DNA from 3 places in the Pseudomonas sp. GL_117 genome. Region 1 is predicted to be linked to each of the others. Evidence: predicted binding sites of a transcription regulator. Region 1 holds the regulator's gene; each other region holds the start of a gene.
What was found. Region 1 encodes FliA, which starts transcription of late flagellar genes. Its sites were predicted from a motif close to CTAAAGTTTNNNNNNNNNNNGCCGNTAA; they were not measured.
Positions count from the first base shown of each region.

Region 2: the regulator FliA is predicted to act here: its motif matches at 1,917-1,944, upstream of AC3ISR_RS13375 (methyl-accepting chemotaxis protein).
Region 3: the regulator FliA is predicted to act here: its motif matches at 7,235-7,262, upstream of flgM (flagellar biosynthesis anti-sigma factor FlgM).

Region 1 covers NZ_CM174418.1:4,353,550-4,364,154, reverse strand. Annotated here, with positions in the region: gene flhA (flagellar biosynthesis protein FlhA) at 1-679, shown strand, start outside; gene flhF (flagellar biosynthesis GTPase FlhF) at 691-2,007, shown strand; gene fleN (flagellar synthesis regulator FleN) at 2,114-2,947, shown strand; gene fliA (RNA polymerase sigma factor FliA) at 2,944-3,684, shown strand; gene AC3ISR_RS19735 (chemotaxis response regulator CheY) at 3,853-4,227, shown strand; gene AC3ISR_RS19730 (protein phosphatase CheZ) at 4,246-5,034, shown strand; gene AC3ISR_RS19725 (chemotaxis protein CheA) at 5,046-7,283, shown strand; gene AC3ISR_RS19720 (protein-glutamate methylesterase/protein-glutamine glutaminase) at 7,331-8,461, shown strand; gene AC3ISR_RS19715 (flagellar motor protein) at 8,461-9,201, shown strand; gene motD (flagellar motor protein MotD) at 9,323-10,210, shown strand; gene AC3ISR_RS19705 (ParA family protein) at 10,261-10,605, shown strand, end outside.
Region 2 covers NZ_CM174418.1:2,989,162-2,999,766, reverse strand. Annotated here, with positions in the region: gene AC3ISR_RS13380 (OprD family porin) at 1-467, shown strand, start outside; gene AC3ISR_RS13375 (methyl-accepting chemotaxis protein) at 517-1,872, opposite strand; gene AC3ISR_RS13370 (RidA family protein) at 2,058-2,438, shown strand; gene AC3ISR_RS13365 (peptidase U32 family protein) at 2,684-4,663, shown strand; gene AC3ISR_RS13360 (DMT family transporter) at 4,641-5,546, opposite strand; gene AC3ISR_RS13355 (Lrp/AsnC family transcriptional regulator) at 5,656-6,096, shown strand; gene AC3ISR_RS13350 (IS110 family RNA-guided transposase) at 6,224-7,261, shown strand; gene AC3ISR_RS13345 (helix-turn-helix domain-containing protein) at 7,638-8,780, shown strand; gene xylB (xylulokinase) at 8,944-10,407, opposite strand; gene AC3ISR_RS13335 (LacI family DNA-binding transcriptional regulator) at 10,424-10,605, opposite strand, start outside.
Region 3 covers NZ_CM174418.1:4,698,397-4,709,001, forward strand. Annotated here, with positions in the region: gene AC3ISR_RS21285 (hypothetical protein) at 1-1,046, opposite strand, end outside; gene flgE (flagellar hook protein FlgE) at 1,228-2,547, opposite strand; gene flgD (flagellar hook assembly protein FlgD) at 2,581-3,303, opposite strand; gene flgC (flagellar basal body rod protein FlgC) at 3,320-3,763, opposite strand; gene flgB (flagellar basal body rod protein FlgB) at 3,767-4,174, opposite strand; gene cheR (protein-glutamate O-methyltransferase CheR) at 4,507-5,334, opposite strand; gene AC3ISR_RS21315 (chemotaxis protein CheV) at 5,379-6,311, opposite strand; gene flgA (flagellar basal body P-ring formation chaperone FlgA) at 6,393-7,157, shown strand; gene flgM (flagellar biosynthesis anti-sigma factor FlgM) at 7,300-7,623, shown strand; gene AC3ISR_RS21330 (flagella synthesis protein FlgN) at 7,672-8,142, shown strand; gene AC3ISR_RS21335 (flagellar brake protein) at 8,239-8,988, shown strand; gene AC3ISR_RS21340 (MFS transporter) at 9,049-10,443, opposite strand.

The DNA of each region.
Region 1 (10,605 bases):
GTCCCTGGGCTACACCGTGGTTGACGCCAGCACCGTGGTCGCCACCCACCTTAACCAGATCTTGTACAAGCACTCCCACGAGCTGATCGGCCACGAGGAAGTCCAGCAATTGATGGGTTTGCTGGCCAAGGCTTCGCCAAAACTCGCCGAAGAGCTGGTGCCGGGCGTGCTGTCGCTGTCGCAGTTGCTCAAGGTGTTGCAGGCGCTGCTGGCCGAACAGGTGCCGGTGCGCGACATTCGCAGCATCGCCGAGGCCATCGCCAACAATGCCGCCAAGAGTCAAGATACCGCCGCGCTGGTGGCGGCGGTGCGTGTCGGATTGTCTCGCGCCATCGTGCAAAGCATTGTAGGGACTGAGTCTGAGCTGCCTGTGATCACCTTGGAGCCAAGGTTGGAACAAATATTGCTCAATAGTATTCAGAAGGCAGGACAAGGCCAGGAAGAGGGCGTTCTGCTGGAGCCAAGCATGGCTGAAAAACTGCAGCGTTCGTTGATCGACGCCGCACAACGCCAGGAAATGCAGGGCCATCCGGTGATTCTGCTGGTGGCCGGCCCCGTCCGGGCGATGTTGTCGCGGTTTGGACGCCTGGCAGTTCCGAATTTGCACGTTTTGGCTTATCAGGAAATTCCTGACAACAAGCAAGTGACTATCGTCGCGACAGTAGGGCCCAACGGCTGAGGTAGTGGGTTATGCAAGTGAAGCGTTTTTTCGCCGCCGATATGCGTCAGGCCATGAAACTGGTGCGTGATGAGCTGGGCGCCGATGCCGCGATTATCGGTAACCGTCGTATTGCCGGCGGTGTCGAGCTGACGGCTGCCCTGGATTACACGCCTTCGGCGCTGGCGCCGCGTGTGCCGAACATGGAACTCGAAGACGAGCTGCGCAAGACCGCCTCGCGCATTGTGTCGGCCCAGGCCGAACTGAGCATGCGCGGCGACAGCGATGCCACCACCAATCGCCAGTTGTTCGCCGGCCTGCCGTTGACCGCTGCGGAGCCCTTGGTTGAGCCCACCTTCACCGAACCACCGCGTCCTGCAGCGCCGCCACCGGCGGGCGCAGTCGACCAGCGTGTGTTTGACTCGATGCGCTTTGAACTCAATGGCCTGCGTGAGCTGCTGGAAGTGCAGCTGGGCTCCCTGGCGTGGACACAGTTGCAAGGCAGCAAGCCGGCCCAGGCCAACCTGTGGCGCCGCCTGCAACGCATCGGCCTGTCCGGCCCGTTGTCCCGCGACCTGCTGGCACTGACCACCGAAATCGACGAGCCTCGCCAGGCCTGGCGCATGCTGCTGGCGCACCTGGCGCGGATGATCGTCACCCCGGAAATCGAGCCCCTGGAAGAGGGCGGTGTGATCGCCATGGTCGGCCCTGCCGGCATGGGCAAGACCACCACACTGGCCAAGCTGGCCGCGCGTTATGTGCTCAAGTACGGCGCGCACAACATCGCGCTGGTGAGCATGGACAGCTACCGCATCGGCGCCCAGGAGCAGCTCAAGACCCTGGGCCGTATCCTCAATGTGTCGGTGACCCACGTCGACCCGGGCCAGTCCCTGGCCAACGCCCTCGATCCGCTGCTGCGCAAGCGCGTGGTGCTGATCGACACCGCCGGCCTGCAGGCCAGCGATCCGGCGCTGCGCATGCAACTGGAAAGCCTGGCCGGGCGTGGCATCAAGTCGAAAAATTACCTGGTGCTTGCAACCACCAGCCAGAAACAGGTTCTTACCGCTGCATACCACAGCTACAAACGTTGCGGCCTGGCCGGCTGCATCCTGACTAAACTGGATGAGACGGCGAGCCTGGGCGAAGTATTGAGCCTGGCGATCAGCCATGAATTACCGGTCGCCTACCTGACCGACGGGCCGCGGATCCCGGATGATTTGCATCTGCCGCGCCGTCATCAGTTGGTCAGCCGCGCTGTCAGCGTGCAAATGCAAGAAGAGCCTAGCGAGGAAGCGATGGCCGATATGTTCGCCGACCTCTACCACAACCCGGCAAAGCGGGTGGGTTGAGGGCAGGGCGAACACCGTGAAATGTATCTACATCGTTGGTCTGCAAGCGATTCACGCGGCCAAGCCATGTAGCCTGCGTCTAAGCAAGACAAGGTAAAGAAATAAAATGGGCAGCATGCATCCCGTACAGGTGATCGCGGTGACCGGCGGCAAAGGTGGCGTCGGGAAAACTAACGTGTCAGTGAATTTGTCCCTGGCCCTGGCAGAGCTTGGCCGTCGGGTCATGTTGCTGGATGCTGACCTGGGTCTGGCGAATGTCGACGTTCTGCTGGGGCTGACGCCCAAACACACCCTCGCCGATGTGATCGAGGGCCGCTGCGAGCTGCGTGATGTGCTGCTCCAGGGTCCTGGCGGGATCCGCATCGTACCGGCTGCCTCCGGCACCCAGAGCATGGTGCACTTGAGCCCGGCGCAGCATGCCGGCCTGATCCAGGCGTTCAGCGACATTGGCGACAACCTCGACGTGCTGGTGATCGACACCGCCGCCGGGATCGGCGAGTCGGTGGTCAGCTTCGTGCGCGCCGCGCAGGAAGTCTTGCTGGTGGTCTGCGATGAACCCACCTCGATCACCGATGCCTACGCCCTGATCAAATTGCTTAACCGTGACTACGGCATGAACCGCTTCCGCGTCCTGGCCAACATGGCCCAGAGCCCGCAGGAAGGGCGCAACCTGTTCGCCAAGTTGACCAAGGTCACGGATCGCTTTCTCGATGTCGCCTTACAATACGTAGGCGCAGTTCCCTATGACGAGTGTGTGCGCAAGGCCGTGCAAAAGCAGCGTGCGGTCTATGAAGCGTTCCCTCGTTCGAAGTGCGCACTGGCGTTCAAGGCTATTGCTCAGAAGGTCGATACTTGGCCATTGCCCGCCAATCCCCGGGGGCATCTGGAGTTTTTCGTCGAGCGATTGGTGCATCAGACGAGCGCGGGACCTGTGCTATGACATCCAGCGGCTACAACCTTTACAAGAAGTCGGCACGTGACAGCCAGGGCGAATTGATCGAGCGCTATGCGCCGCTGGTCAAGCGCATCGCCTATCACCTGCTGGCGCGCCTGCCGGCGAGTGTGCAGGTCGAAGACTTGATCCAGGCCGGCATGATCGGCCTGCTTGAAGTGTCGACCAAATACGATGCGAGCAAGGGTGCCAGTTTCGAGACGTACGCGGGCATCCGTATCCGTGGCGCGATGCTCGATGAGGTGCGTAAAGGTGATTGGGCGCCGCGGTCGGTACACCGCAATACGCGCATGGTCAGTGACGCAATTCGCGCAATTGAAGCAAAAACCGGTCGCGACGCTAAAGATCACGAAGTTGCGGCCGAACTCCAATTGAGTCTCGACGATTATTACGGGATTTTGAACGATACCTTGGGCAGCCGCCTGTTCAGCTTCGACGACCTGCTACAGGACGGCGAACACGAAGGGCTGCACGAGGACGGCGCGAGTGCACATCTTGAGCCGTCGCGCGACCTGGAGGATGAACGCTTCCAGGGCGCGTTGGCGGACGCGATTGCCAATTTGCCGGAGCGTGAGCGACTGGTGTTGGCGCTGTACTACGACGAAGAGCTGAACCTCAAGGAAATCGGTGAGGTCCTGGGGGTCAGCGAATCGCGTGTCAGCCAGCTGCATAGCCAGTGCGCAGCCCGCTTGCGGGGGCGGTTGGGAGAGTGGCGCGCGCGCTGACAGGCAGTGTGGGGACACTGCAGACGAGACCGTGAAGGCGTGACGCTTTTGCGGTTTTGCGCCGTGGTGCCCTGGGCAGTCCTTTTTGTGTAACGCCTGTTGATTGAAATGGCGCGTCCAGGTGCTGGGCGCGTTTAAGACTGCTTGGAGGTCGAATTGGACAAGAACATGAAAATCCTCATCGTTGATGACTTCTCAACGATGCGGCGGATCATTAAAAACCTGTTGCGTGACCTTGGGTTCACAAACACGGTCGAGGCGGATGACGGCCTTACGGCGATTCCGATCCTCAACAGCGGGAGCATCGACTTTCTGGTAACCGACTGGAACATGCCGGGCATGACCGGTATCGACCTGCTGCGTCACGTGCGTGCCGACGAAAAGCTGCGCGGCCTGCCCGTGCTGATGGTGACCGCCGAAGCCAAGCGTGAACAGATCATCGAAGCCGCCCAAGCCGGGGTAAACGGTTACGTGGTCAAACCTTTCACTGCATTGGCCTTGAAAGAGAAGATCGAAAAAATCTTCGAACGCATCCACGGCTAATGCCATCGCGGGGGAGCTATGGAGCATAAAGAAACATCACAGGGAGACTTCGAGTCGACCCTGAAAAAGCATGCTCACCAGTTGGTCGACTGCCTTGAGAGAGGCCAGTTCGGCGACGCGGTGCAGTTGATCCATGAGCTCAACCAGACCCGTGACCGCGGCCTGTACCAGGAAGTGGGCAAGCTCACGCGTGAGCTGCATAGTGCGATCGTCAATTTCCAGATCGACCCGCACATGCCCCAGGCCGAAGAGATCTCGCAGATCACCGATGCCACCGAGCGCCTGTCCTATGTGGTCAGGCTGACTGAGGCGGCGGCCAACCGCACCATGGACCTGGTGGAAAACGCCACGCCTCTGGTCAACGGCATGGCCACCGAAGCCCAGGCCTTGAGCCACGACTGGGGTCGCTTCATGCGCCGCGAAGTCGGGGCCGAAGAGTTTCGTGAGTTGGCACGTCGGGTCGAAGGTTTCCTGTCACGCAGTGAGCAGGAAAACCGCATGGTTTCCAGCAACCTCAATGACATTCTGCTGGCCCAGGATTACCAGGACCTCACCGGTCAGGTGATCAAGCGTGTGACCCAATTGGTCACCGAAGTGGAAAGCAATTTGCTCAAATTGGTGCTCATGGCAGGCCAGGTTGACCGTTTTGCCGGCATCGAACATGACCGCGAAGCGATCCTCTCGGAAAAAGATCCACAAAAACATCTCGCCAAGGGTGAAGGTCCGCAGATTCATGCCGATAAACGTGAAGACGTTGTATCGGGTCAAGATGATGTCGATGACCTGTTATCCAGTTTAGGCTTCTAAGGAGCACCCACATGAGCTTCGGCGCCGATGAAGAGATCCTTCAGGATTTCCTTGTAGAGGCCGGCGAAATTTTAGAGCAGTTGTCCGAGCAACTGGTCGAGCTGGAAAGCCGACCGGATGATGCGAACCTGCTCAATGCAATTTTTCGCGGTTTTCATACTGTAAAAGGGGGCGCCGGCTTCCTCCAGCTCCATGAGCTGGTGGAGTGCTGCCACATCGCCGAGAACGTGTTCGACATCCTGCGCAAGGGTGAGCGGCACGTCGACTCGGAGTTGATGGACGTGATTCTCGAAGCACTGGATGCGGTCAACGGCATGTTCAGCCAAGTGCGTGAACGTGCCCCGATCACCGCAGCCACGCCGGAACTGCTGGCCGCCCTGGCGCGCTATGCCGAGCCTGCCGACATGTCGGTGGCACCGGTGGCTGAAGCTGTGCCGGAACCTGTGGCAGAGCCCGAAGCGGACGTGACCGACAGCGAGTTCGAGCAACTGCTCAACTCCCTCAGCGCGGTCAAGGCCGAGGCTGAAGCTCCGGCAGCGCCCGTTGCGGCGCCGACGGGCGAAGACATTACCGACGCTGAGTTCGAATCGCTGCTCGACCAGTTGCACGGCAAAGGCCAGTTCGCCGCCGACGCGGTGGCACCTGCCGCGCCGACCGAAACGCCTACCGAAGCGCCAGCCGCCTCGACCAGCACCGACATCACCGACGACGAATTTGAAGCGTTGCTCGACCAACTGCATGGCAAGGGCACGTTTGCAGCCGACGCCTTGCCCGCCGTCGCAGCCACCGCGCCAACCGCGGCGGCTGCCACGCCTGCTGCACCTGCCGCACCTGCCGGCGACGGACTGATCTCCGATCACGAGTTCGAGTCGTTGCTGGACGAACTGCACGGCAAAGGCAAGTTCACCGAAGTGGGCGCGACGGCCAAGGTCGCCACGCCGGCGCCAGCAGCGGCGGCGAAAGCTGCGACTCCGGCAGCCGCCAAACCGGCTCCCGCGCCTGCTGCGGCGCCCGCCGCCGCTGCCCCAGCACGTGCCGCGGCACCTGCACCGGCTGGCGCTGAAAAGCCTGCCAGTGAAGCCGAAACCACCGTGCGGGTTGATACCGCACGCCTGGACGACATCATGAACATGGTCGGCGAACTGGTGCTGGTGCGTAACCGCCTGGTGCGCCTGGGCCTGAACAGCGGCGATGAGGCCATGCAGAAGGCCGTGTCGAACCTCGACGTGGTCACCGCCGACCTGCAAACCGCCGTGATGAAAACGCGGATGCAGCCGATCAAGAAAGTCTTCGGTCGCTTCCCGCGCCTGGTTCGCGACCTCGCGCGCCAGCTCAAGAAAGAAATCAACCTGGAACTGGTGGGTGAAGAAACCGACCTCGACAAAAACCTTGTCGAGGCCCTGGCCGACCCGCTGGTCCACTTGGTGCGCAACGCCGTCGACCACGGCGTGGAAACCCCGGAAGAACGCGAAGCCTCGGGCAAGTCCCGTGGCGGCAAGGTGATCCTGGCGGCGGAGCAAGAAGGCGACCATATCCTGCTGTCGATTACCGATGACGGCAAAGGCATGGACCCGACCATCCTGCGCAATATCGCGGTCAAGCGTGGCGTGATGGACAAGGACGCCGCCGACCGCCTGACCGACACCGAGTGCTACAACCTGATCTTCGCCCCGGGCTTCTCGACCAAGACCGAGATCTCCGACGTGTCCGGCCGTGGCGTCGGCATGGACGTGGTGAAGACCAAGATCAGCCAGCTCAACGGCTCGATCAATATCTACTCGACCAAGGGCCAGGGTTCGAAGATCGTGATCAAGGTGCCGTTGACCTTGGCGATCATGCCGACCCTGATGGTGATGCTGGGCAACCAGGCGTTCGCCTTCCCGCTGGTCAACGTCAACGAGATCTTCCACCTCGACCTGTCGCGCACCAACGTGGTCGACGGCCAGGAAGTGGTGATCGTGCGTGACAAGGCGTTGCCACTGTTCTACCTCAAGCGCTGGCTGGTGGCTTCGGCTGCCCATGAAGAGCAGCGCGAAGGCCATGTGGTGATTCTTTCCGTGGGCACCCAGCGTATCGGCTTTGTCGTCGATCAACTGGTTGGCCAGGAAGAAGTGGTGATCAAGCCTTTGGGCAAAATGCTGCAGGGAACCCCGGGCATGTCGGGTGCGACCATCACCGGTGACGGTCGGATCGCGCTGATTCTCGATGTTCCGAGCATGCTCAAGCGTTACGCCGCTCGGCGTATTTGATTCTGGTGGGGTAGGGCGGTTCGCCCGCCCCGCCTAACGGAGTGTTTATGGCAGTCAAGGTCCTGGTGGTGGACGATTCGGGTTTCTTCCGCCGCCGCGTCTCGGAAATTCTTTCCGCCGATCCAAGCATCCAGGTGGTCGGCACGGCCACCAACGGCAAAGAGGCGATTGATCAAGCCATTGCGTTGAAGCCGGACGTGATCACCATGGACTACGAGATGCCGATGATGGATGGCATCACGGCAGTTCGACACATCATGCAACGCTGCCCGACCCCGGTATTGATGTTCTCCTCGCTGACGCACGAAGGCGCCCGGGTAACCCTCGATGCGCTGGACGCTGGTGCGGTGGACTTCCTGCCGAAGAATTTCGAAGACATCTCGCGCAACCCCGAGAAGGTCAAGCAACTGCTGTGCGAGAAAGTCCACAGTATTTCCCGCAGCAACCGTCGCAGCCTGTTCAGCGCACCGGCCCCCGCGCCTGCGCCGACACCGGCGGCTGCCGCATCGGCGAGCACGTTCGGCCGCCCGGCACCCGCTCCGGTTGCCCGGCCTGCGCTGACAGCACCGACGCGTGCTGCGGCCGCCACGGCGCACTCGCCAGCGCCGAAACGCAAAGCCTACAAGCTGGTCGCTATCGGCACCTCCACCGGCGGCCCGGTGGCCTTGCAGCGCGTGTTGACGCAGTTGCCGGCCAACTTCCCGGCGCCGATTGTGTTGATCCAACACATGCCAGCGGCCTTCACCAAGGCGTTCGCCGAACGCTTGGACAAGCTGTGCCGCATCAGCGTCAAGGAAGCCGAGGATGGCGACATCCTGCGTCCTGGCCTGGCGCTGCTGGCGCCCGGTGGCAAGCAGATGATGGTGGACGGGCGCGGTGCGATCAAAATCCTGCCGGGCGACGAGCGCCTGAACTACAAACCCTGTGTGGACATCACCTTCGGTTCGGCTGCCAAGTCCTACGGCGACAAAGTTCTGGCGGTGGTCCTCACCGGCATGGGCGCCGACGGCCGTGAAGGCGCGCGCCTGCTCAAGCAGGGCGGCAGCGCGATCTGGGCGCAGGACGAAGCCAGCTGCGTGATCTATGGCATGCCCATGGCCATCGTCAAGGCTGAGCTGGCCGACGCCGTGTACAGCCTGGACGACATCGGCAAGCATCTGGTGGAGGCCTGCCTCTAATGGATGTGTTGAGCCTGATCGGCATCACCATGGCGTTTGTCGCAATCATCGGCGGCAACTACCTCGAAGGCGGCCACCTCGGCGCCCTCGCCAACGGTCCGGCTGCGTTGATCGTGATTGGCGGCACCGTGGGCGCCGCGTTGTTGCAGTCGCCGTTGAGCTCGTTCAAGCGCGCCATGCAGATCTTGGTGTGGATCATTTTTCCGCCGCGCGTCGACCTGGCCGGCGGCATCGACCGCGTGGTCAACTGGAGCCTCACCGCCCGCAAGGAAGGCCTGCTGGGCCTGGAAGGCGTGGCCGATGCCGAGCCCGACAGCTATGCGCGCAAAGGCCTGCAATTGCTGGTGGACGGCGCCGAACCGGAAGCGATCCGCAGCATCCTGGAGGTGGATTTCTACACCCAGGAGAGCCGTGACATCAATGCCGCCAAAGTCTTTGAAAGCATGGGCGGCTACGCGCCGACCATCGGCATCATCGGTGCGGTGATGGGCCTGATCCACGTGATGGGCAACCTCGCCGATCCGTCGCAACTGGGCAGCGGGATTGCCGTGGCGTTCGTCGCCACCATCTACGGCGTGGCCAGCGCCAACCTGGTGTTGCTGCCGGTGGCGAGCAAGCTCAAGTCCATTGCCCAGCGCCAGTCGCGTTATCGCGAGATGTTGCTCGAAGGCATCCTGTCGATTGCCGAGGGGGAAAACCCACGCTCCATCGAATTGAAGCTCCAGGGCTTCATGGACTGATGGCGATGGTTATCGATCTGTGGCGCACTGGTCTTTGGTGGCGAGCGAGCAAGCTCGCCCGTCACCACCACAACACGCTCGCCAGCCACAGGGAATTGTGTGTTCAGAGAGGTAACTGCCAGTGAGCCGTCGCCGTCGCGAGCCTGAAGAACACGTCAACCACGAACGTTGGCTGGTGTCCTACGCGGACTTCATCACCTTGCTGTTCGCGTTTTTCGTGGTGATGTACTCCATCTCGTCGATCAACGAAGGCAAGTACAAAGTCATTTCCCAGGCGCTGATCGGGGTGTTCAACGACACCGATCGCGCCCTCAAGCCGATTCCCATTGGCGAAGAGCGGCCCAGGACCGTGACCCCGGCCAAGCCGCTGGTCAACGACAGCGACGAAACCGCCGCCGGCGTCGGTGGCACCAGTGATCCACTCAAGAGCATCGCCGACGACATCAGCGCCGCCTTTGGCGACCTGATCAGTTCCAACCAGATGACCGTGCGCGGCAATGAGTTGTGGGTCGAGATCGAACTCAATTCCAGCCTGCTGTTCGCCAGTGCCGATGCGCTGCCCAGCGACCAGGCGTTCACCATCATCGACAAGGTCGCGGCGATCCTCAAACCGTTCGAGAACCCGATTCACGTCGAGGGCTTTACCGATAATTTCCCGATCAGCACCGCGCAGTACCCGACCAACTGGGAGCTGTCCTCGGCGCGGGCGTCGAGCATCGTGCGCATGCTCGCGATGCAGGGGGTGAACCCCGAACGCCTGGCGTCGGTGGGGTATGGTGAGTTCCAGCCAGTGGCGAATAACGCCACGGTAGAAGGCCGCGCCAAGAACCGCCGGGTAGTGCTGGTGGTATCACGCAACCTGGATGTGCGCCGCAGCCTGACCGGCACCGGCACCGCCAATGCAACACCGGATGCGGCCTTGAAGCGGGCTGGCACACAAACTGCACCGGCCCCTGCAAAGCCGCCGGTGCGTCAGAGCTCCGTCAATTCTCCGTCACCGGCTCAATAACCTATGCAATGTCTCGGTCGCGCCTGTGCCCACCGGGAGGAACCAACCGAATGAGAGTCTGGGCAGTTGCCAATCAAAAAGGTGGAGTCGGCAAGACCACCACCTCCATCGCCTTAGCCGGCTTGCTGGCCGAGGCGGGCAAGCGTGTGGTCGTGGTCGACCTCGACCCCCACGGCTCGATGACCAGCTACTTCGGCTACGACCCGGATGCGCTGGAACACAGCTGCTACGACCTGTTCCTGCATAAAGGCAGTGTGCCGGCCGACCTGCCGGGGCAACTGCTGCTGCCCACCAGCAACGACAGCATTTCCCTGTTGCCGTCGAGCACCGCGCTGGCCACCCTCGAGCGCCAGTCGCCGGGGCAGAGCGGCCTGGGCCTGGTGATCGCCAAGACC
Region 2 (10,605 bases), 1.4 Mb from region 1:
CGCACACGCTGACGTTGTCGTTCCAGAAAGTGCATGGCGATACGCCGTTTGACTACATCGGCAGCGGCAACAACGGTGCGGGCGAAGGCGGCGATTCAGTGTTCCTCGCCAACTCGGTGCAGTGGGGCGATTTCAACGGGCCCGGCGAGCAGTCCTGGGGTATCCGTTATGACCTGAACATGGCCAGCTATGGCGTGCCTGGGCTGAGTTTCATGGGCCGTTACATCAACGGCTCGGACATCGACGGCAGCCACACACCGGCTCACAGCGCCTACGCCAACGACTATGGCTCGGACGGCGCGCATCACGAGACCGATGTGGAAGCCAAATACGTGATCCAGAGCGGCCCGGCGAAGAACCTATCGCTACGGGTGCGTGATGCCATCGTGTCGTCGAACGCCGACCAGGGCGATGGCAAGTTGAACGAGCTGCGGCTGATTGTCGACTATCCGTTTACCTTGCTGTAGGCGACCACACTGAGCCGGCCGACAGGGCGCCGGCCGGCTCATGACCGTGCTACCCCACCCAGCCTACTGCGGTCTTGGGAATGACTTCCGACTCATCCAGCTTCGACGCAAACATGCTCACCGCTTGCACCGCATCGCTGGTGCTGGTGCGGATCTGCAGGATCACCGAACCGGCCTGATCGGCCAGATTCACACCCCGTTGCGCGCCTTCCTGGGTGGCGTTCATGCTGGTCACCGCGTCACGCGTTTCCGAGAGGATCATGCCGATCATCTCGGCAATTTCCGCCGTCGAGCGGCTGGTGCGCCCGGCCAGTTGTCGGACCTCATCGGCCACCACCGCAAACCCGCGCCCCTGGTCGCCCGCGCGCGCCGCCTCGATCGCTGCGTTGAGCGCCAACAAGTTGGTCTGGTCGGCAATACCGCGAATGGTGTTGACGATGGCCGTGATCTGCTCGGAACGGTCGCCCAACTGCCCCACCAGTCGTGCGGATGCACCGATGTTGTCGGCGATGCGGCGCATCTCGCTGGCAGTTTCCTGGATCACCTGGGTGCCATGCTCGGCAAAGCGCTCGGTCTCGGAGGAGATGTGATAGGCCCGCGACGCGCCACGGGAGTCTTCCTCGAATTTCTCTACCCGCTCGGTGATGTCGCTGGCGAACTTGACGATCTTGAGCAGTTTGCCATCGCCGTCATACACCGGGTTGTAGCTGGCCTCCAACCACGCGACGCGACCATGCTTGCCGATGCGCTTGAATTGCCCGGTGAAAAACTCACCGTTGTTCAGGCGTCGCCAGAAGTCACTGTACTCACTGCTGTTGACCAATGCGGGTTCGCAAAACATGCGGTGATGTTTGCCTTTGAGTTCAGCCAGGGAATAGCCCATGACGTTCAGGAAGTTTTCGTTGGCGTCGAGCACCTGACCATTCAAGTCGAACTCGATCACGGCCATTGCCCGGTCCAGCGCCGCGAGTTTGCTGCGGGTCGCCGCTTCCTGTTCGACTTTCTGTGTCACATCCAGCGCGTACTTGACCACTTTCAACACATGGCCTTGGGTATCCAGCACCGGGTTGTAGCTGGCCTCCAACCACACCGTTTTTCCGTTGGAAGCCACTCGTTTGAAGGTGCCCGACACGAACTTGCCAGCACGAAGGTCGTTCCAGAATTCCGTGTAAGCCGGGCTGCCGGTCAGTTCCGGCAAGCAGAAGTCGCGGTGGGACTTGCCCATCAATTGCGCGGCGCTGTAACCCAGGGTGTTCTGGAAAACTTCGTTGGCGCGCAAGACCTTGCCGGTCAGATCGAATTCGACCACCGCCATGGAGCGCTCGAGCGCGGCGATCAGCCCCTTATATTCAGTGACGTCGGCCGTCCTGGCCGCCAGTTCTGTTTTTAAGACTTTATTGAACATGACGTACCTCTCGCTCAAGCGTGATCCTGTAGTGCCTGAGTCTAGTATCGGCGTAAAAAAAACGGACTTGACACGGAAAAAATATTTATTAATTGACGTCAATATTTACACGCCGCGCATCGCCACCGTGACCCACCCTGCCCCTGTGTTTAAACTGGCAACCCTTTGACCTGAGCGGAGCCCCCATGGCCAACCACGACCTGCACTACACCCCCGACCCCGATGCAGATTCGATTTCCTCCGACGTGATCGGCTTCAACGGCATCCTGGTCTCCACCCAGATTCCCACCCGTGCCGACGGCAGCCTGGAGCTGGGCGACATCACCTTGCAGAGCGAATGCACCCTGCAAGCGCTGAAAGTCGCCCTGGAAAAGGCCGGCAGTTCCATGGACCGGGTCATGCACCTGACGATCTACTTGACGGATATGGCCGATCGCGCCGCGTTCAATGACGTCTACAAGCGCTTCTTCGCCAAGCCGTGGCCGGTGCGGGCAGCCGTTGGCGTGGCCGCGTTGGCCGTCGATGGCATGCGCGTCGAAGTCACCGCAATGGCCGCAAAAGCCTAAGCCAGGCGCAGCCAAAAAATGTGGGAGCGGGCTTGTGTGGGAGCGGGCTTGCTCGCGAATACGGTGTGTCAGTCAATAGATGTTTGACTGATCCAGCGCCTTCGCGGGCAAGCCCGCTCCCACATTTGATTGGGTTTGCAATCCCAAGGCTCAGGAAACACCCGTTAGCCTTGTGGTAGGTGCCCCCCCAGCGTTTCACAGCTACAATGCGCGCCTCAACCGTGACAAGCCTGACTAAAAAAACTATGTCCTTGCCCAAGCACCACCTTGAATTGCTCAGCCCTGCCCGCGATGTCGCCATCGCACGCGAGGCCATCCTGCATGGCGCCGACGCCATCTACATCGGCGGCCCAAGCTTTGGCGCCCGTCACAACGCGTGCAACGAGGTGAGCGATATCGCCTCACTGGTGGAATTCGCCCGCCGTTACCACGCCCGCGTCTTCACCACGATCAACACCATCTTGCATGACAACGAACTGGAACCCGCGCGCAAGCTGATCCATCAGCTCTACGACGCCGGCGTCGACGCGTTGATCGTGCAAGACCTGGGCGTGATGGAGCTGGATATTCCGCCCATCGAGCTGCACGCCAGCACCCAGACCGACATCCGCACCCTGGGCCGCGCCAAGTTTCTCGACCAGGCCGGTTTCTCGCAGTTGGTCCTCGCCCGCGAGCTGAACCTGCAGGAAATCCGCGCCATCGCCGATGAAACCGATGCCGCCATCGAGTTCTTCATCCACGGCGCCCTGTGCGTGGCGTTCTCCGGGCAGTGCAACATCTCCCACGCGCAGAACGGCCGCAGCGCCAACCGTGGCGACTGCTCCCAGGCCTGCCGCCTGCCGTACACCTTGAAAGACGACCAGGGCCGCGTCGTGGCCTTTGAAAAGCACCTGCTGTCGATGAAAGACAACAACCAGAGCGCCAACATCCGCGCGCTGGTCGAAGCGGGTGTGCGCTCGTTCAAGATCGAAGGCCGCTACAAGGACATGGGCTATGTGAAAAACATCACTGCCTATTACCGCCAGCGCCTCGATGAAGTGCTCGAAGACCGCCCGGACCTGGCCCGTGCGTCCAGCGGCCGTACTGCGCATTTCTTCCTGCCCGACCCGGAAAAAACCTTCCACCGGGGCAGCACCGACTATTTCGTCACCGACCGCAAGATCGACATCGGCGCCTTCGATACCCCGACCTTCACCGGCCTGCCGGTGGGTGTGGTGGAAAAAACCGGCAAGCGCGACTTGCAGGTGGTGACCCATGAGCCGCTGTCCAACGGCGACGGTCTCAATGTACTGGTCAAGCGTGAGGTCGTGGGTTTCCGCGCCAACATTGCCGAGCCCAAGGGCGAGTTCGAGGAAGATGGCGAGAAGCGTTACCGCTACCGCGTCGAGCCGAATGAAATGCCGGCCGGTTTGTATCAACTACGCCCCAACCACCCGCTGAACCGCAACCTGGACCACAACTGGCAACAGGCGCTGCTCAAGACTTCGTCCGAACGCCGTATCGGTCTGACCTGGGCTGCACGCCTGCGTGAAGCGCAGTTGGAAGTCACCGCGACCAGCGAAGAAGGCATCAGCGCCAGCGTCACCCTGCCCGGCCCGTTCGGCGTGGCCAACAAGCCGGAACAGGCCCTGGACACCCTGCGCGACCTGCTCGGCCAACTGGGCACCACCGAATACCACGCCACCGACATCCAGCTGGATGCGCCGCAAGCGTTCTTCATCCCCAACTCGCAGCTCAAGGCCCTGCGCCGCGAAGTGATTGAAGCGCTGACCGCCGCCCGCGTTGCCGCGCACCCGCGTGGTGGGCGCAAAGCCGAAACCACCCCGCCGCCGGTGTACCCGGACGCGCATCTGTCGTTCCTGGCCAACGTCTACAACCAGAAAGCCCGCGACTTCTATCACCGTCACGGGGTGAAGTTGATCGACGCCGCCTTCGAAGCCCACGAAGAAACCGGCGAAGTGCCGGTGATGATCACCAAGCACTGCCTGCGTTTCTCGTTCAACCTGTGCCCGAAACAGGCCAAGGGCGTGACGGGCGTGAAGACCAAGGTCGCGCCCATGCAATTGATCCACGGCGACGAAGTGCTGACCCTCAAGTTCGACTGCAAACCCTGCGAGATGCACGTGGTGGGCAAGATCAAGGGGCATATCCTCGGTCTGCCGCAACCGGGCAGCGCAGTGGAGCATTTCAACCCGGAAAACATTATTTTCCAGGGTACGCACTAACCCTCTGGGAGCGGGGCCACCACCAGCCCCGCTGCAACCCCGCCGCCGCCAGCAGAATCGCCGCCACTCCCAGCCATTGCAGCCAACCCAGGCGATGCCCGAAGGCGATCCAGTCGACGAAGATCGCCGCAATCGGGTAGATGAACGACAGTGCGCCGGTCAACGCGGTCGGCAGTTTCTGGATCGCACCGTACAGCAATACATACATCACACCTGTGTGCACCACGCCCAGCGTCGCCAACGCCGCCCAGGCGGTGGGCGCTACCGGCAGGTTGCTCCACGTCACCAGTGGCGCCAGCAACAATGCGCCGGTGGCGACCTGGATCAACGCCATCAAATGCGCTGGCACTTGCTTCAAGCGCTTGATGATCAAGGCGGCAATCGCATACAAAAACGCCGCGCCAGAGGCCAACGCAACCCCAGCCAGATAGTCCCCGCCACCGGCTTGCTGCTCGCCATGGGCAGTGACAATCGCCAACATCCCAAGGAACGCTACGCTGAGCCACGCGAGCTTCTGCACAGTAATCTTTTCCCCCAGAAACAGCGCCGCCAACAGCACCAACATGAACGGCTGCACGTTGTACACCGCTGTACTGATGGCGATGGACGCACGTGAATAGGATTCGAACAACAGCAACCAATTGCCAACGATCGCCACGCCGCTGAGCATCGCCAGCCCGAGCCTGGCCCACGTCAGCAGCGACAGGCGCAGGTAGCCGAGCACGGCACAGACCAGCAACAGTGTCAGCGCACCGATGACACAGCGCCAGAACACCACTTCGATCACCGACACGCCCGACACCAGTACAAACCAACCAATGGTGCCCGAGATGAGCATGGCGGCGACCATTTCCCACGAACCGCGACGGATGGATGTGTCCATGTTTGCTGCTCCTCAAATGAGGCTCAATTATGGCAATCTGCTGGGTAACGGCTCCAGCGCCTAAAAAAGGCCAAAGCCCTGGATCACCTTTACTAATTAGGCAAAAACCATGATCGACACCATCGACCAGCAACTGATCGCCGCCTTGATGGACGACTCACGCCTGTCCCTCAAGGCGCTGGCGGGAATCACCGGGCTGTCGTCGCCCAGCGTTGGCGAGCGCTTGCGGCGCTTGGAAGAACGCGGTGTTCTGACCCACTACACGGTGGACATTGACGCCAAACACTTCGGCTACCTGCTGCAAGCCATCGTGCGCATCCGTCCCCTGCCCGGCCAATTGCAGGAAGTCGAACGCCAGATCCAGGCGATTCCCGAGTTCACCGAGTGCGACAAGGTCACGGGCGACGACTGCTTCATCGCACGCCTGCATGTGCGCACCATGGAACAGCTGGACAGCCTGCTCGACCGGCTCAACGTGTATGCCGAGACCAACACCGCCATCGTCAAGAAAACCCCGGTCAAACGCCGCTTGCCACCGCTTGATAGGTAACGCTGCTTTCCCCGCGCTTGAAATGTACTGCGCTCGCCTGTAGTAATGGAATGGACGCCCCCTTCCTAACGGCATCTATGTGCCAAAGTGAAAGTGTTACCCACACTTAACGGAAGGGAGCGTCCACATGAAGCTTACGACTGTTTCGATTGACTTGGCAAAAGCAGTGTTTCAACTTCACGCCATCGACGAACAAGGCAAGACGGCGCTGAAGAAACAGCTTAAACGTGAGCAGGTTGTGCCTTTTTTTGCCACGCTAGAACCGTGTTTGATTGGCATGGAGGCCTGCGGTGGCGCTCATTATTGGGCAAGAAAGCTGCATTCTCTTGGCCATACGGTCAAGCTGATGGCGCCGCAATTTGTGAAACCCTATGTGAAGTCGAACAAGAATGATGCGGCCGATGCAGAGGCAATCTGTGAAGCCGTCACTCGACCCAATATGCGCTTTGTGCCAGTTAAAACGGTTGAGCAACAAGCCATCCTTGCCGTACATCGTGCACGCCAAGGTTTTGTAAAAGCCCGGACGGCGCAAGCTAATTCGATTCGCGGGCTTCTTGCTGAGTTTGGCGTGGTCTTGCCACAAGGAATCAGGCATATCAACGAGCGTTTGCCAGGCATTTTGGAAGATTATGAAAACGACCTTCCTGGATCTTTTCGTCAACTGATGCAGCGCTTGCACGAACATCTAAAAGAGCTGGACCGACAAGTCGTTGAGTTGGAGCGAGAGATCCAACAATGGCATCGCGCCAACGAGGCCAGTTGCCGCTTGGCAGAAATGCCAGGAGTGGGACCACTCACCGCGACAGCTCTGGTGGCGTCGGTGGGGGACGCAAAAAACTTCGCTAATGGCCGGCAAATGGCGGCCTGGCTCGGGTTGGTGCCGCGACAACACTCCAGCGGAGGAAAGCCCACATTATTGGGGATCAGCAAGCGGGGAGATGGCTATTTACGCACCTTGCTGGTTCATGGCGCTAGGTCAGTCGTTCGCGTGGTGGAAAGTAAGACAGACCCTTCAGCGGATTGGTTGAAGGGGTTATTGGCGCGTCGTAACACTAACGTCGCGGTTGTGGCACAGGCGAATAAAACGGTTCGAATAGCCTGGGCATTATTGGCCCACGGCAGCAGGTTCCGCCTCGACTACACCCCAGATGTAACAGGGGCGTAGTCGGGGCGGTTGAACAAAGGCAGTGATGCATTGGAAAGGAATACTTCCAAGGTTGCTCAGGCGATCATAACGTGATGGCAAGACAGGTAGGACCGGGATCGGGTAATTCTGCTCCGCTCACAGCGCTTCGAGCGCGTTGTAGTGATAAGAACCCGATCAGCGAATTCCATCAGGGACAGAGGTACAGCCTCACTTAAAGTCCGGATGTATGGCTGCAACCTTATCCCGTCTGCGTTTTCACGATTTGAGAGCTTGGCATACTGGGGGCGTCCATGTATGAGCGGGCTTGCCCCGGTACAAACCGGGGACATCGTTTACATATCTAACCGGGGACATGGTTTACAGGTTAATACGCATGATCAGGAGGTAACTGATCATGCCCTGGAACCAAGAGTCTCCCATGGATCAACGAATCAAACTGGTCATCGACTGGCTTTCTGGTGACTTCAGCAAAAGCCAGCTAGCTCGGCGCTTCGGCGTCAGTCGACCAACTGTAGATAAATGGATCTCTCGTCACGTTGACGGCGATTTGAAGTCGTTGGCAGAGCTGTCTCGACGACCTCATACCAGCCCAAACAAGACTGACGATGAGATCTTGGCTCGCATAGTGGCGATGAAAGAAACCCACGATAAATGGGGGCCGAAGAAGCTTGTCAGGCTATTACGAATCGAGGATCCGTCAGTCGCCTGGCCATCGCCCAGCACGGCAGGCCAATGGCTTGACCGGCTTGGGCTTGTCAGTAAACGGCGCTTCAAGCGACGGCACAGCACTGCTCACAGGGAAATGCGCGAAGCCAACGAGCCCAACAAGACGTGGTGCGTTGATTACAAGGGGCAGTTCAAGATGCTCAACGCCCAGATGTGCTATCCCCTGACCGTTACGGACCATGCCTCTCGCTTGATTTTGGCCTGCAGGGCTCACCCCAAGATCAAGACCTTGCCCGTCAAACAGGCATTCGAGAGGCTTTTTCAAGAGTACGGGATGCCGGAAGTCATTCGCTCTGACAACGGCGTTCCTTTTGCTTCTCCAGGCCTGGCAAGAATGTCCACACTGGCAGTTTGGTGGATCCGCCTGGGTATTTACCCGGAGCGAACCATGCCGGGAAGACCTGCCCAGAACGGCCGGCACGAACGGATGCATCGTAGTTTGAAGTTTGAGTTGCCACTGGGGAAAAACCTGGTTGAGCAGCAGCTCTTGCTGGAGCATTTTCGACATGAATTCAATTACATACGACCTCACGAGGCGCTGGGCATGAAGCGCCCGGGTGAGGTATATGTGCCGTCTACTCGACCTTATCCAGGATGTCTGCCGGATGTGGAGTATGCCGCGGAAATGAAAGTACGAAGCGTCAGACAGAACGGCTCAATCATGTGGAAAGGAAAGTTGTTGTTTGTAAGCGAAGCGCTATCAGGAGAGCGGATTGCGCTCAAAGAAGTTGAAGATGATGTTTGGGATCTGTACCTGTGTGACTATCCCCTAGGGAGGCTTGGACGAGGCATGAGCCGCGTCCAAGCCTAAAATGTGTAAACGATGTCCCCGGTTTCAGATGTAAAGGATGTCTACGGTTCTACACCCGCGCCGGGTGGCGAAGCCGCCCCAAATTCAGACACCTCGGTCTTCCTGACCCACCGCAGCGTACCGTTGGGGCGGCTTTGCCCCCGGCGCGGGGCAAGCCCGCTCACTACAGGCCGTGCAGTGTCTTGGCCGCCGCCAATAAACCTTTGAACTTGCGATAGCGCGCCTCCAGCAGCGGCTGTTGCCCGACATCCGGCTGGTAACGCGCCTTGACCGGCATCCCCGCCTGCAGCAACTCGGCGCCCTGCCCGATCGCCATGAGCCCCAGCTTCGCCGCCCCCACGCACGCGCTCAACTCACTGCCGTGCAACGTGAAGATCTCCCGCTGCAGGATGTTGGCCAACAACTGCGCCCAGTACTCACTGCGCGCCCCGCCGCCGACCAAGGCACACGCGCCGACGCGGGCCCCCGCCGATTGCACCGCGTGCAACGCATCGAGCAAACCAAAGCCCACCCCCTCCATCACCGCATACCCGAGCAGCGCCGGGGTGCAGTCGTGGCCCAGGTTCATGAATCCACCGCGCAGCAACGGGTCGTTATGCGGCGTGCGTTCTCCAGCCAGGTAAGGCAGAAACAGCGGCGCCGACAGTGGCACCGCCTGTGCGATCGGCAGTTGCGCCTGCACCTGCTCCAGCAGCGCCTGCTCATCCCGCGTGCCGGTCAGCCGCGTGACCCAGCGCAGGCAACTGGCACCCGCCAGCATCGCGCCCATGGTGTACCAGCGCCCGGGCAGCGCATGACAGAAGCTGTGCACGGCGCTGGCCGGATTGCCGGCGGCGTGATCGGTGATTGCCACAATCGCAGCGCTGGTGCCCAGGGTGATGAACCCGTCCCCCGCATTGATCGCGCCGATGCCTACGGCGGCCACCGGGTTGTCGCCCCCGCCACCGGCGATCACCACCCCAGCAGGCAAGCCCAGGCCGGTCGCGGTCAGCACGGCGCTGGCCGCGCCGCCTTCCACCAGCCTCGGCAACTGCCGCAGCGCCAGGCCGCTGGCGCGAACCATCGGGCCGTACCATTCACGGTTCGCCACATCCAGCCACAGCGTACCGGCGGCATCCGACATCTCGCTGACGCGCTCGCCACTCAAGCGCAAACGCAGGTAATCCTTGGGCGACAACACACAGTCAATTGCCTGGAACACCTCAGGCTCGTGGCGTTGCAGCCACAGCAGCTTAGGCGCGGTCAACCCGGCCATCGGCAGGCTGCCGGTGACGTCTGCAAAGCCCGCGCCCAGCTCTTGAGCCTCAGCGATGGCACGGGAGTCGTCCCACAGGATCGCCGGATACAACACCTGGTCGTCCCGCCCCAACAGCACCGCACCATGCATCTGCCCGGACAAGCCGATACACGCCACCCGGGCAAAGGCCGGGTGCGCCCGCAGTCGCGCCAACGCCTGCACACACGCCTGCCACCAGTCCTGCGGCGCCTGCTCGGACCAGCCACTGTGGCGCCGCGACACACTCAATCGCACGCCGGCGTGGGCCAATACCGTGCCGTCAAGGTCCATCAGGATCGCCTTGAGTTCTGAAGTGCCGAGGTCTATGCCGAGGGAAACAGGACTGCTCATACGCGTGTCATTCCAATCAGATACAGCCACATGAATTGCGCAGTTGCAGGCTCGGCGCCAGGCGCACGCTGTGCGGCGTTGCCTCGGGTGTCGCCATGCGCTGCAGCAGCAGGTGCACCGCACGCGCGCCCAGGTCGTTGACCGGCTGGGCAATCAACGTCAGGCGCGGCACGAAAAAATCGGCCCAGTCAAAATCAT
Region 3 (10,605 bases), 340 kb from region 1:
GCCACCACCCCTAGTTGACCATTCGCGAGCTCATTGCTCGTGCTTACACGGTAACGGCCTTTGTAACCAAGGCGGTCTAGCGCCTCATGGGGCATTTCACCGTTGTTCAGGCTTTGCATCGCATGTCGAAAGCTGCGCTTGGCATCGTCGGGATTGTCATCCAGACCATTACCCTCAATCTGCGCACGCTTGGCACTTGCCGCATACAGAAAGATGCCGGTTCTCAGCAGTTGTGGATCATCCCCCTCAAAGCCCGCATATTCTGCGGCCTGCTTCAATTCGTCTCTGGAAATAAAACAACGGAATTTATCCGGCATCGTGACGTCAAAGCCGTCGGCCGTCTCGGTGACATTGTCGAAGATGTCCTGAGGGTCCTTGCCGCGATGCATTATCAGCGCCTTGCAAGCTGCAACAGTCACACAGGTTCCAAAGTATTTCTGGTAGAGACCACTCCAGATGTTACCAGGCCCGAACTCTGTACTGGGTTTCTCCCCCGGTTTCCAGCCGCTGGTCGTGTAGTCGTAAAAGCGAGCCCCCGTGGTAGGCGGAATATTGGACATCGGCTCCGAGCCACCAAAGTCTCTTGGGTTGACAATGCGGCGACCGCCGCCACCACCACCACCACCACCACCACCACCACCACCACCACCACCGCCGCCGCCGCCGCCGCCACCACCGCCACCGCGGTTATCAATCGGTGGAGCTGGTGGTACGTCATCTGGAAACATATTCGGGAACAACGCTTTCAAGAAAGCGAGCCAAGCCTCAGAAGCATTCTTCAGCTCCTCGATGAGCTCTTTGAACCTTTTCTCGCCGAGCGACTTTCGCAGTTCATTGAGTTTGTCACGCAAGTCCTGCTCGAGCTGATTCTTGGAGGTTTTTTGGGCGTCCTCCAACGCCTTGAGCAGGTTCGAAAGGGTCTGTTTATCGGTCTCTACTTTCTGAGGATCGTCGGTCTTGTTCTGATCTTTTCCGAAACCACCCGCATAGTTATTACGACTGAATCCCCCCCATGACACCTGGGCCGGCACGCTGCCTCTTAACATATACCCCCCCCTCAATGAGCCCCCTGTTGATCTCATGGGTAATGAAAAGGGCGTAGCCAGTTCCAAAATAAACCGTGTCAAAAATCGGATTTATGCGCGGGAAAAACGAGCTCGGCACAAGAAAAATCTGCAAAAAAAACCCCTCATCGAGGGGTTTTTCTTCACCATTTACAGGTCAGCATCACGTCATCTGAATGATGGTCTGCATGATGGTGCTCTGGGTGGAGATGGTCTTGGCGTTCGCCTGATAGTTGCTCTGGGCCTTGATCAGGTCCACCAGCTCATTGGTCAGGTTGACGTTGGAGTTCTCCAGGGAGTTGGCCACGATCGAACCCAGGGTGCCGGTTTGCGGGGCGTCGTAACCCGGCTGGCCCGATGCGAAGGTCTCTCTCCAGGTGGTGCCGCCCGATGGCTGCAGGCCCTGTTCGTTGTTGAAGCTGGCCAGGGAGATCTGGCCGATGGCCTTGCTCTGCTGGTTGCTGAACGTGGCGAACAGTACGCCGCTGCCGTCGATTTTCAAGCCAGTGATCTGGCCGGTGGCGTAGCCGTCGGTGACCGGCGGGTTACGGTAGCTGGCGGAGTTGTACTGGGTAATGTTGCCCATGTTGACGGCGATCCCGTCAGGGTTGGCTTTAGCACCGTTTTTCTGCCACAAGCCGTTGACCATGCCGCCTGGAACCCAGTCGTCAACGGTCATTGTGGTGCCAGCGACATTCGGCGCAACAATAGTCTTGAGTTTGCCGGCTTCGTCAAAGGTCAGCGTCGACGCGACAGGCGCCGTCACGCCGAATGGGTCGGAACCGCTGATGGCAGTACCGTCAGGGTTGCGGCCGTCGATCAAGGTGTAGGACTTCCAGACGTTGGAGCCCGTCTTGACCATGTACTGCACCATCGAGTGGGCGTTGCCCTGGGTATCGTAAAGCGTGGTGGAGTACTGGGTGTTGAAGCTGTCGGTCTTGGTAGGATCAAACGGGTGTGCCGTCTGGTCGATCGGCAGGTCCGACGAATTCAGGTTACTGGTGGAATCCACCTTGGTGGACGCCTTTGGCGGCAGGCTCGACAGGTTCAGTTGCAGGTCGACCAGGCCACCCTTGACGATCTTGCCATTGTCATCCGCCGCATAGCCTTGCAGGCGCGAGGTGCCAGTGTTGTTGGTGATGTAACCATCTTTGTCGGCACGGAAGGCGCCGCTACGGGTGTATTCCAGCGAGCCGTCGCTGCCCTTCTGTACGAAGAAGCCGCCGCCCTGGATCGCCATGTCCAGCACGCCGCCGCTGTTGTTGACGTCACCCTGGGTGAACTGCTGGGACACCGCCGCCAGGTTCACCCCGTTGCCGATGCTGTTCTGGCCGGTACCCAGTTTGGACGCGGCGTAGATGTCCGCGAATTCCGCACGGGACGATTTGAAGCCAGTGGTCGCGACGTTGGCGATGTTGTTGCCGGTCACGTCCAGTTGTTTGTTGGCCGCATAGAGGCCGCTAAGGCCGATGTTAAAAGACATGCTTCTCTCCCTTTCTGCCGTATTTAGCCGGCTCTATGTACCGATAGTCTGAATTTGCGACAGCTTGACGCTGCCCATGCCGCCCGCCAGGTTCAGCAGCATTTCGCCGCCGGTCTTGCTCAGGGTCACGCTGGTGACCGTGGCTGGCAGCGAAGTGCTCAAGGCAACGGCGTCGCCCTTGTCGTTCTTGGTGGTGGCCGCGAAGGTGTAGGTGCCCGCTGGAGCAACCTCGCCCTTTTCGTTCTTGCCATCCCAGATAAAGTCGGAAGTGCCGGCACTCTGGGCGCCCATGTCGATGGTGCGTACCACGTTGCCGTCTTTGTCGGTGATCTTGATGGAGACGTTGCCCACCGCCGAAGTCACCGCGACCGAACCGGTCATGCTCTTGCTCGTATCCACCAGGGCCTTGTCGGTCTGGGTGATGATCGAACGCCCCACCAGCGACGAAGCCTGCAGCGCTTGCGACGAGCTGAAGTTGCTGGAGATCGCATTCACCGAGTCGTTCAGCGTGTTGATGCCTTCCAGGCTGCTGAACTGCGCCAGCTGGGCCACGAACGCGCCGTTGTCCTGAGGCGACAGCGGGTTCTGGTTCTTCAGCTGAGTCACCAGCAATTGCAGGAATGCATCCTTGCCCAGGGACTGGTTGCCCGTGGCAGCGGTGGCAGCGCTCGCAACATTGTTGGTGGCAGTGTTGACCTTCGTGTTGAAAAGGTTCTGCACCGCTGTATTGGTTGATGTTGTATCAACGATAGCCATTATTCGGCGCCCCTTATCACTGACCCAGGGTCAGGACTTTTTGCATCATGGTTTTGGCGGTGTTCATCATTTCCGCGTTGGTCTGGAACGAGCGACTGGCGGAAATCATGTCAGCCATTTCCTCGACCACGTTGACGTTGGGGTAGTACACGTAACCCTTTTCGTTCGCGGCAGGGTGGTTGGGTTCGTAGCGGGCTTCGAGGTTGCTCTGGTCTTCGACCACGCCCAACACCTGCACGCCGGAACCTGCGGCACCCTGCTCCTGGAACAACGAGTCGCTGCCGCCGTTCTGACCGGCCTGGAACATGGTGGCGAACACTGGGTGGCGGGCGCGGTAGGTCTGGTCAATGCTCGACGACACGGTTTCGGCGTTGGCGATGTTACTGGCGACGGTGTTCAGACGCGTGGTCTGGGCGCTCATGCCACTACCGGCAATATTGAAAACACTGGACAGGGACATGGCTTACTCTCCACGCAGGGCTGACATCAGCCCTTTGAATTTGCTGTTGAGCAGGGTGAAGCTGGCCTGGAAGTTCACCGAGTTCTCGGCGTAGGCCGATTGCTCCAGCTGGGCGTCGACGGTGTTCTGGTCGATCGACGGCTGCATCGGCGTGCGATACAGCAGCGACTCGTCCCCACTGCTCAGGCCTTGCGCTTCGATATGACGGTTGTTGGTCATGTTCAAGGCGAAGGTGCCGTTCTTGTTCTTGTCCTGCTGTGCGGCGAGCACGGCGGAGAAGTCCAGGTCCCGAGCCTTGTAGTTCGGGGTATCGGCGTTGGCAATGTTGTTGGCCAGGACTTCGGCACGCTGGGCGCGGAAGCCCAGGGCTTGTTCGTGGATACCGAGCGCTTTATCGAAGCTGATGCTCATGGCGGAAACCTTTAGGCTGACCTGCTTTTCGTTAACAGGGTTATAGCAAGGTGTGTGCCAATTCTTCGAAGGCCCGTGTTTCAGGGCTTTGCGGGGAAGTTGCCGGGCGGCAATGCCAGAAAAGCGGCAATGGGTTTCCGCGTGGTGCCAGTAAAGCGGCAATGGGGTTTGCCGCTATTGAGAGGATTGCCGCAAAAACAACTGTGGGAGCTGGTTTGTGTGGGAGCTGGCTTGCCTGCGATGCAGACACCTCGGTACTTCAGTGATACAGAGGTGATGCTATCGCAGGCAAGCCAGCCCCCACACAAGCCTGGCTCCCACGTTTTTGATGCTTACTTGGCCTGGTAGATGATCCCAGGACTGCACTGCACCATCTGGTAGTGATCCGGCAGACCGTTCAGCGCCTCGGAAGCACCCAGGAACAAATAGCCGCCACGCTTGAGCGTGCCATGGATGCGCAACAGGATGTCTTTCTTCACTTCGGCCGAGAAGTAGATCAGCACGTTGCGGCAGAACACCATGTCGAACTTGCCCAGGCTGGCGTAGCTGTCGAGCAGGTTGAACGAGCGAAACTCCACCCGGTTCTTGATCGGCGCCTTGACCGCCCAACGCCCTGCCCCTTTCGGCTCGAAGTAACGTTGCAGGCGCTCCTGGGACAAGCCACGGCCCAGCGCCAGGCTGTCGTATTCGCCGGTCTTGCAGTTGGTGAGCATGGTGCCGGACAAGTCGGTGGCGACGATCTGCGCACCGGCCTTGAGCTGGCCCATGTTGGTCCGCTCGAACTCATCGATGGACATCGAGATCGAATACGGTTCCTGCCCCGAGGAGCACGCCGCCGACCAGATGCGCAAGCGCTGGCCCGGGCTGGCCTTGATGGCCTCCGGGAGCACTTTGCTCTTGAGCACTTCAAACGGGTAGGTATCACGAAACCACAGGGTTTCGTTGGTGGTCATGGCATCGACCACCATTTCCTTGAGCCCGCTGCGCGGCTGGCCCTGGATACGCTGCACCAACTCACCCAGGGATTTGATGCCCTGCTGTTCCATCAGTTTGTTGAGACGGCTGGATACCAGGTACTGCTTGTTTTCACCGAGCAATATGCCACAGGCTTTTTCCAGGAAGACCCGGAACTGTTCGAAATCCAAATTACCCGTAGACAATGATACCGCCTCTTAAATCGTGTGACCGCCAGGGGCAAATGCCCCTAGCCGTGATCTGCTGCCTTGATCCGGTCGACTACCCGGTTTGCCAGGTCATCAGGGCGGAATTTGGCCAGGAAGTCATCGGCACCGACTTTCTTGACCATCGCCTGATTGAATACGCCTGACAATGAAGTATGCAGGATGATATGCAATTTTTGCATGCGTGGATCGTTGCGGATCTCGGCCGTGAGGGTGTAGCCGTCCATTTCCGGCATCTCGATGTCGGAAATCATCATCAAGAATTCTTCTTCCGGCTTCTTGCCGTCATCCACCAGCTTGCGCAGGTAATCCAGGGCCTGGCGGCCATCATTGAGCGCCACCACCTCAACACCGATGGTTTCCAGGCAACGGGTCACCTGTTTGCGCGCCACCGACGAGTCGTCCACCGTCAGCACACGCAACGAAATTGCCTTGTGTGCGGTTTCAGCGTCGACCACACCCACCGAAATCGATTCCGAGGTCGGCGCCACTTCGGCGAGGATCTTCTCCACGTCGATGATTTCCACCAACTGGTTATCGACCCGCGTCACCGCCGTGAGGTAGTGATCGCGGCCGGTGCCCTTGGGCGGTGGATGGATCTCTTCCCAGTTCATGTTGACGATGCGCTCCACCGAGCGCACCAGGAACCCCTGGGTCTTGGTGTTGTACTCGGTAATGATCACGAACGGGCTTTCGCGGTCCTGCAAACCGGACGAACCAGTGGCGAGGGCCAGGTCAAGAATCGGGATGGTCGCACCACGGATGTTGGCGACGCCACACACCACCGGGCTGGACTTGGGCATGATCGTCAGCTTGGGACATTGCAGCACCTCCCGCACCTTGAATACGTTGATGCCATATAGCTGTTTGCCATCCAGGCGAAAAAGCAACAACTCCAGGCGATTCTGCCCTACCAGCTGTGTGCGCTGGTTTACTGAATCCATTACTCCTGCCATGCCCAGACTCCTACGCTAAAACCTTCGAGGGTGCGACGCGCACCCAACTCTAAACGGCACGAGCTTTGCTAATTATTGGCTATGGATATTAAAACGACAGTTTCCCGACGCCTTCAATTACCACGGTACAGCAGATTGCTCTGCGTCTCGCTGGCATTGTTCGCCCTGGGCCTCAACAGCGCGGCCCGCGCGGACAACGTCACCTTGCCTGATCTACTTATCGGCGTCACTCAGGGGTTTCTTGAGTTCACTGTAGAAGATTATCTGGCAACCACACAGACACCGGGGCGTTATGAAATCCAAGTCAACCCATTGGACCCGCGTTTGCGCATGCCAATGTGCGACAAGGAATTGACAGCCACCCTGGAAAGTCCCGCCCAACCCATTGGTCGCGTGACGGTCAAAGTGCGCTGCGAAGGCGCGTCACCCTGGACGGTGTTCGTGCCGGCGCAGGTCAAACTGTTCCGCGATGTGGTGGTGGTCGCCCGCCCACTGAAGCGCACCGGCATCATCGGTCTCGACGATGTTGTACTGCGTGAACGCGACATCAGCCTGATCAGCCAGGGCTACCTCACCTCCGTGGACCAGGCCGTCGGGCAGAAATTGACCCGACCAGTGGTCACCGACCAGGTCATTACCCTGGTGCATCTTGAGCAGGCTGAAGTAATTCGCAAGGGTGATCAGGTGGTTATTTCCGCGAGCAGCGGTGCGTTGCAGGTGAAAATGCCAGGGGAAGCGCTGTCCAACGGCGGCATGAGCGAACAGATACGGGTAAAGAACCTCAACTCCAATCGAGTGATCAAGGCGCGGGTGACAGCCCCGGGGCAAGTCGAAGTGGCTTTATAGATCACTGGTATCGGGCGCCGGCTTTTTCTACACTGTGCGTCAGACGTCAGCGCGCGCAGGTTTATTGTCAATCGAGCCTAAAGTTTGTCCGGGTATGGCCGAAAACATGGCAAGCGTCCAAATACCCAGAGGTTTTTTTATCATGGTCATCGATTTCAGCCGTTTAAACAGTACCCAGGCTTTGCCCGGCTCTACGCGCACCAGCGGTGCCAAGGACAGCGTAGAAGCCAAGCCGCAACCGCTGCCCGCCAAGGCAGAACAGGTTGGCGCCAGCCAAAGCGGGGAATCCGTACACCTGAGCAATGAGGCTCAACAGTTGCAGAAGGTCACTGACTCGCTGCGCGATCAGCCGATTGTCAATAAGGCCCGCGTGGCCGAATTGAAACAAGCAATCGCCGATGGCAGCTACAAAGTCGACAGCAACCGTGTAGCCAGCAAGCTGCTTAACTTCGAAGCCGAGCGCTAGGCAAAGGCCTGCGCCGGGCTTTTGGACGCTTAAACCCCAAGGCCAGCCATGCACCACGACGAAAACCTGCTTCAACTGATCATTGATGATCTGGCGCCGACGCAACATTTGCTCGAGCTGCTAAAAGAAGAATCCCTGGCCCTCTATGGCCGGGACATGCCCCTGCTGGAAGAAATCCTGGCACGCAAGCAGTCGTTGATCGTGCTGCTGGAACAACACGGCAAGAAACGCAGTGAAATTCTCCTCAGCCTGGGCCTGCCCGCTGACCACGACGGCCTCGCACAATTGGCCAGTCACTCCTCCGTCGGCGACCAGTTGCTGGCGCAGAGCAAAGAACTCAATCAATTGCTCGCCCAATGCCAGGAAGCCAACCTGCTCAACGGTCAGTCGATCCAACTTCAGCAAGCCACGACCGCCAACCAGTTGCGTATACTCCATGGCGGTGAGCCTCCAGCCTTGTACAACGCCCAAGGCTCCACCTCACGCCTGGTCAAGCCAAGCACCCGCAGCCAAGCCTGACGCCGGTTTACAGCGCGCCCTATCCAAGGCGCGCCACATACTGGCAAAATGCCGGTTCTTGCGTGTAGTCGTATTTTGTCTGGAGATGGAAGAACCGTGTTCAACGCCCTTAATGCGGAAGATGCACCGCAGCCACCCAAGGTACTCACTACGCCCCTGGAAATTGTCGGCACCTTGCGGATGCTGCAAGAAAGCCACGACCCGCTGATCATCACCTTCCACGAACGCAGCCAGCGCTTCCAAAGCTACCTGGTGGACGTCGACCGGGACAAAAAGACCCTGGCACTGGACGAAATGATCCCGCGCGATGGCGAGCGCTTCCTCGAAAGCGGCGAACCGTTTCGCATCGAAGGTTTCCACGAAGGCGTGCGCGTCGCCTGGGAAAGCAATGGCACCTACACCATCAGTGAAAAAGACGGCCACCGTATCTACACCGGCAGCATGCCGGACGAGGTGGTCTACCATCAGCGCCGCAATGCCTTTCGCGCCGCGCTGAAGCTGGCACAACTGGTGAACATCGAGCTGGGCGGCGAGAAACTCAAGGCGCCGGTCAGCGGCAAGCTGCTGGACATCTCCGCCACTGGCTGCAAATTGCGTTTTGAAGGCGACATCTCCGAGCGCCTGCAACTGGGCCAGGTCTATGACCGCTTTATCGCCGCCCTGCCCTTCGGCAGCATGACCACCTCCGTCGAACTGCGTTACCTGCACTTCGAAGAGAAGATCAACACCACCTTCGCTGGCGTGCGCTTCCACAACATGAGTGGCCTGGTACAACGCCAGGTCGAACGGTTTGTGTACCAACTGCAACGTGAAGCACGGCGTTTTGATAAAGACGACGACTTTTAAGCCTTAACGCATGCAGCAAAAAAACGGGCAGATCCTGATGGGATCTGCCCGTTTTTGCATTCAGGGGCGCGCCCTGCTCAAGTCATGGGGATGCTCTTCGGGGCCCAAGGGCTCCGGTGGCCCTTCGAAGGCAGGCTCTTCAACCGCTGGCTGCGCATCGGCTTCAGTCTCGGCCTCAGGCTCTTGCGGCGCAGCGGTCTGCATCTGCTCTTGCACCACTTGTTCATCGACCCGCGGGTCCAGCGCCGCCACCAGCGGCGAACTGGACATGCTGTCGGGCATGGCCACGTGATGCAGCGGCGCATCGTCCACCTGATGCAGGTTGGTCACCGCCTTCGGCCGGATGCGCCACACCAGGATCAACGCACATAGGCTGAAGAACGCGTACAACATTTGGCTGCCGAACAGCTTCATCACCACACCGGCCAGCAACGGCCCGATACTGGCACCCACGCCGTAGGTCACCAGCAACATCGCGGTGAGCGAGACGCGGCGATCACCTTCCACGTGGTCATTGGAGAACGCCACAGCCAGCGGATACAGACAGAACTGCACTAGGGAACACACAAACCCGGCCACGAACAGCACTTCCAACGGCACTTGGGTGAGCACCGCCAACGGCAACGCCGCCACCGCCAGGCACAGGGCGAAACAACGAATCAACAGGGCGCGATCATAGCGATCAGACAACCAGCCCAACGGCCACTGCACCACCAGACCGGCAAAAATGCAGCTACCCATGAACAGACCGACCTGCTCGGTGCTCAAGCCTTGCTGCGAGGCATACAGCGGCGCCAGGCCGTAGAACGAGCCGACGATCAACCCCGCGCCCAGCACCGTACTCAGCGACTGCGGCACCCGCTTGATAAAGAAGCGCGGTTCCATCGGCGCCGGATGCAGCGGCGCCGGGTGAATCCGTCGGGTCATCGCCACCGGCACCAGGCACAGGGCAAAGCACAACGCGACCAACATCAGCAATTCGAGGCCGAGCTGGGGGTGCATCACCAGGATCAGTTGACCCAGCACCAGCCCCAGGTAGGAGGCGATCATGTAGCCGCTGAACACCACACCGCGCTGCTTGGCGTCCGCCTGTTCATTCAGCCAACTCTCGATGACCATGTACTGGCACATCATCCCCAGGCCGACAATGACCCGCAGTACGATCCACGCCGGCAGCCAGTCAATCAGGCCATGCCCCAGCACTGCCGCGCCGACGATCCCGGCACAGGTGGCATACGCGCGGATATGCCCGACCCGGGCAATCAGGCGATGCCCGATCTTGCCGCCCAGCACCAGGCCAAAGTAGTTGGCCGCCATCAGCGCACCGACCCACAGGCTGTCCACATGGTCGGCCGCCAGGCGCAAGGCCAGGTAAGTACTGAGCAGGCCGGAGCCGATCAGCATCATCAAAGAGGCGAAATAAAGGGCTCGAAAAGATTTCCAGATCTGGCGCATCGGCGTTCCGAGCGGCTCCTTGCGGTGAGAGACAGGGCTATCGGCATGATAGTCCTGGGTGGGCGGGTCCGGACAGGCGGCATATGCTGTTTCCGGGGATTATTTTGCTTAACCGTCAGACGCTGCCCGGCTGGCTGCAAGGTACATAGATCGTGATAAATA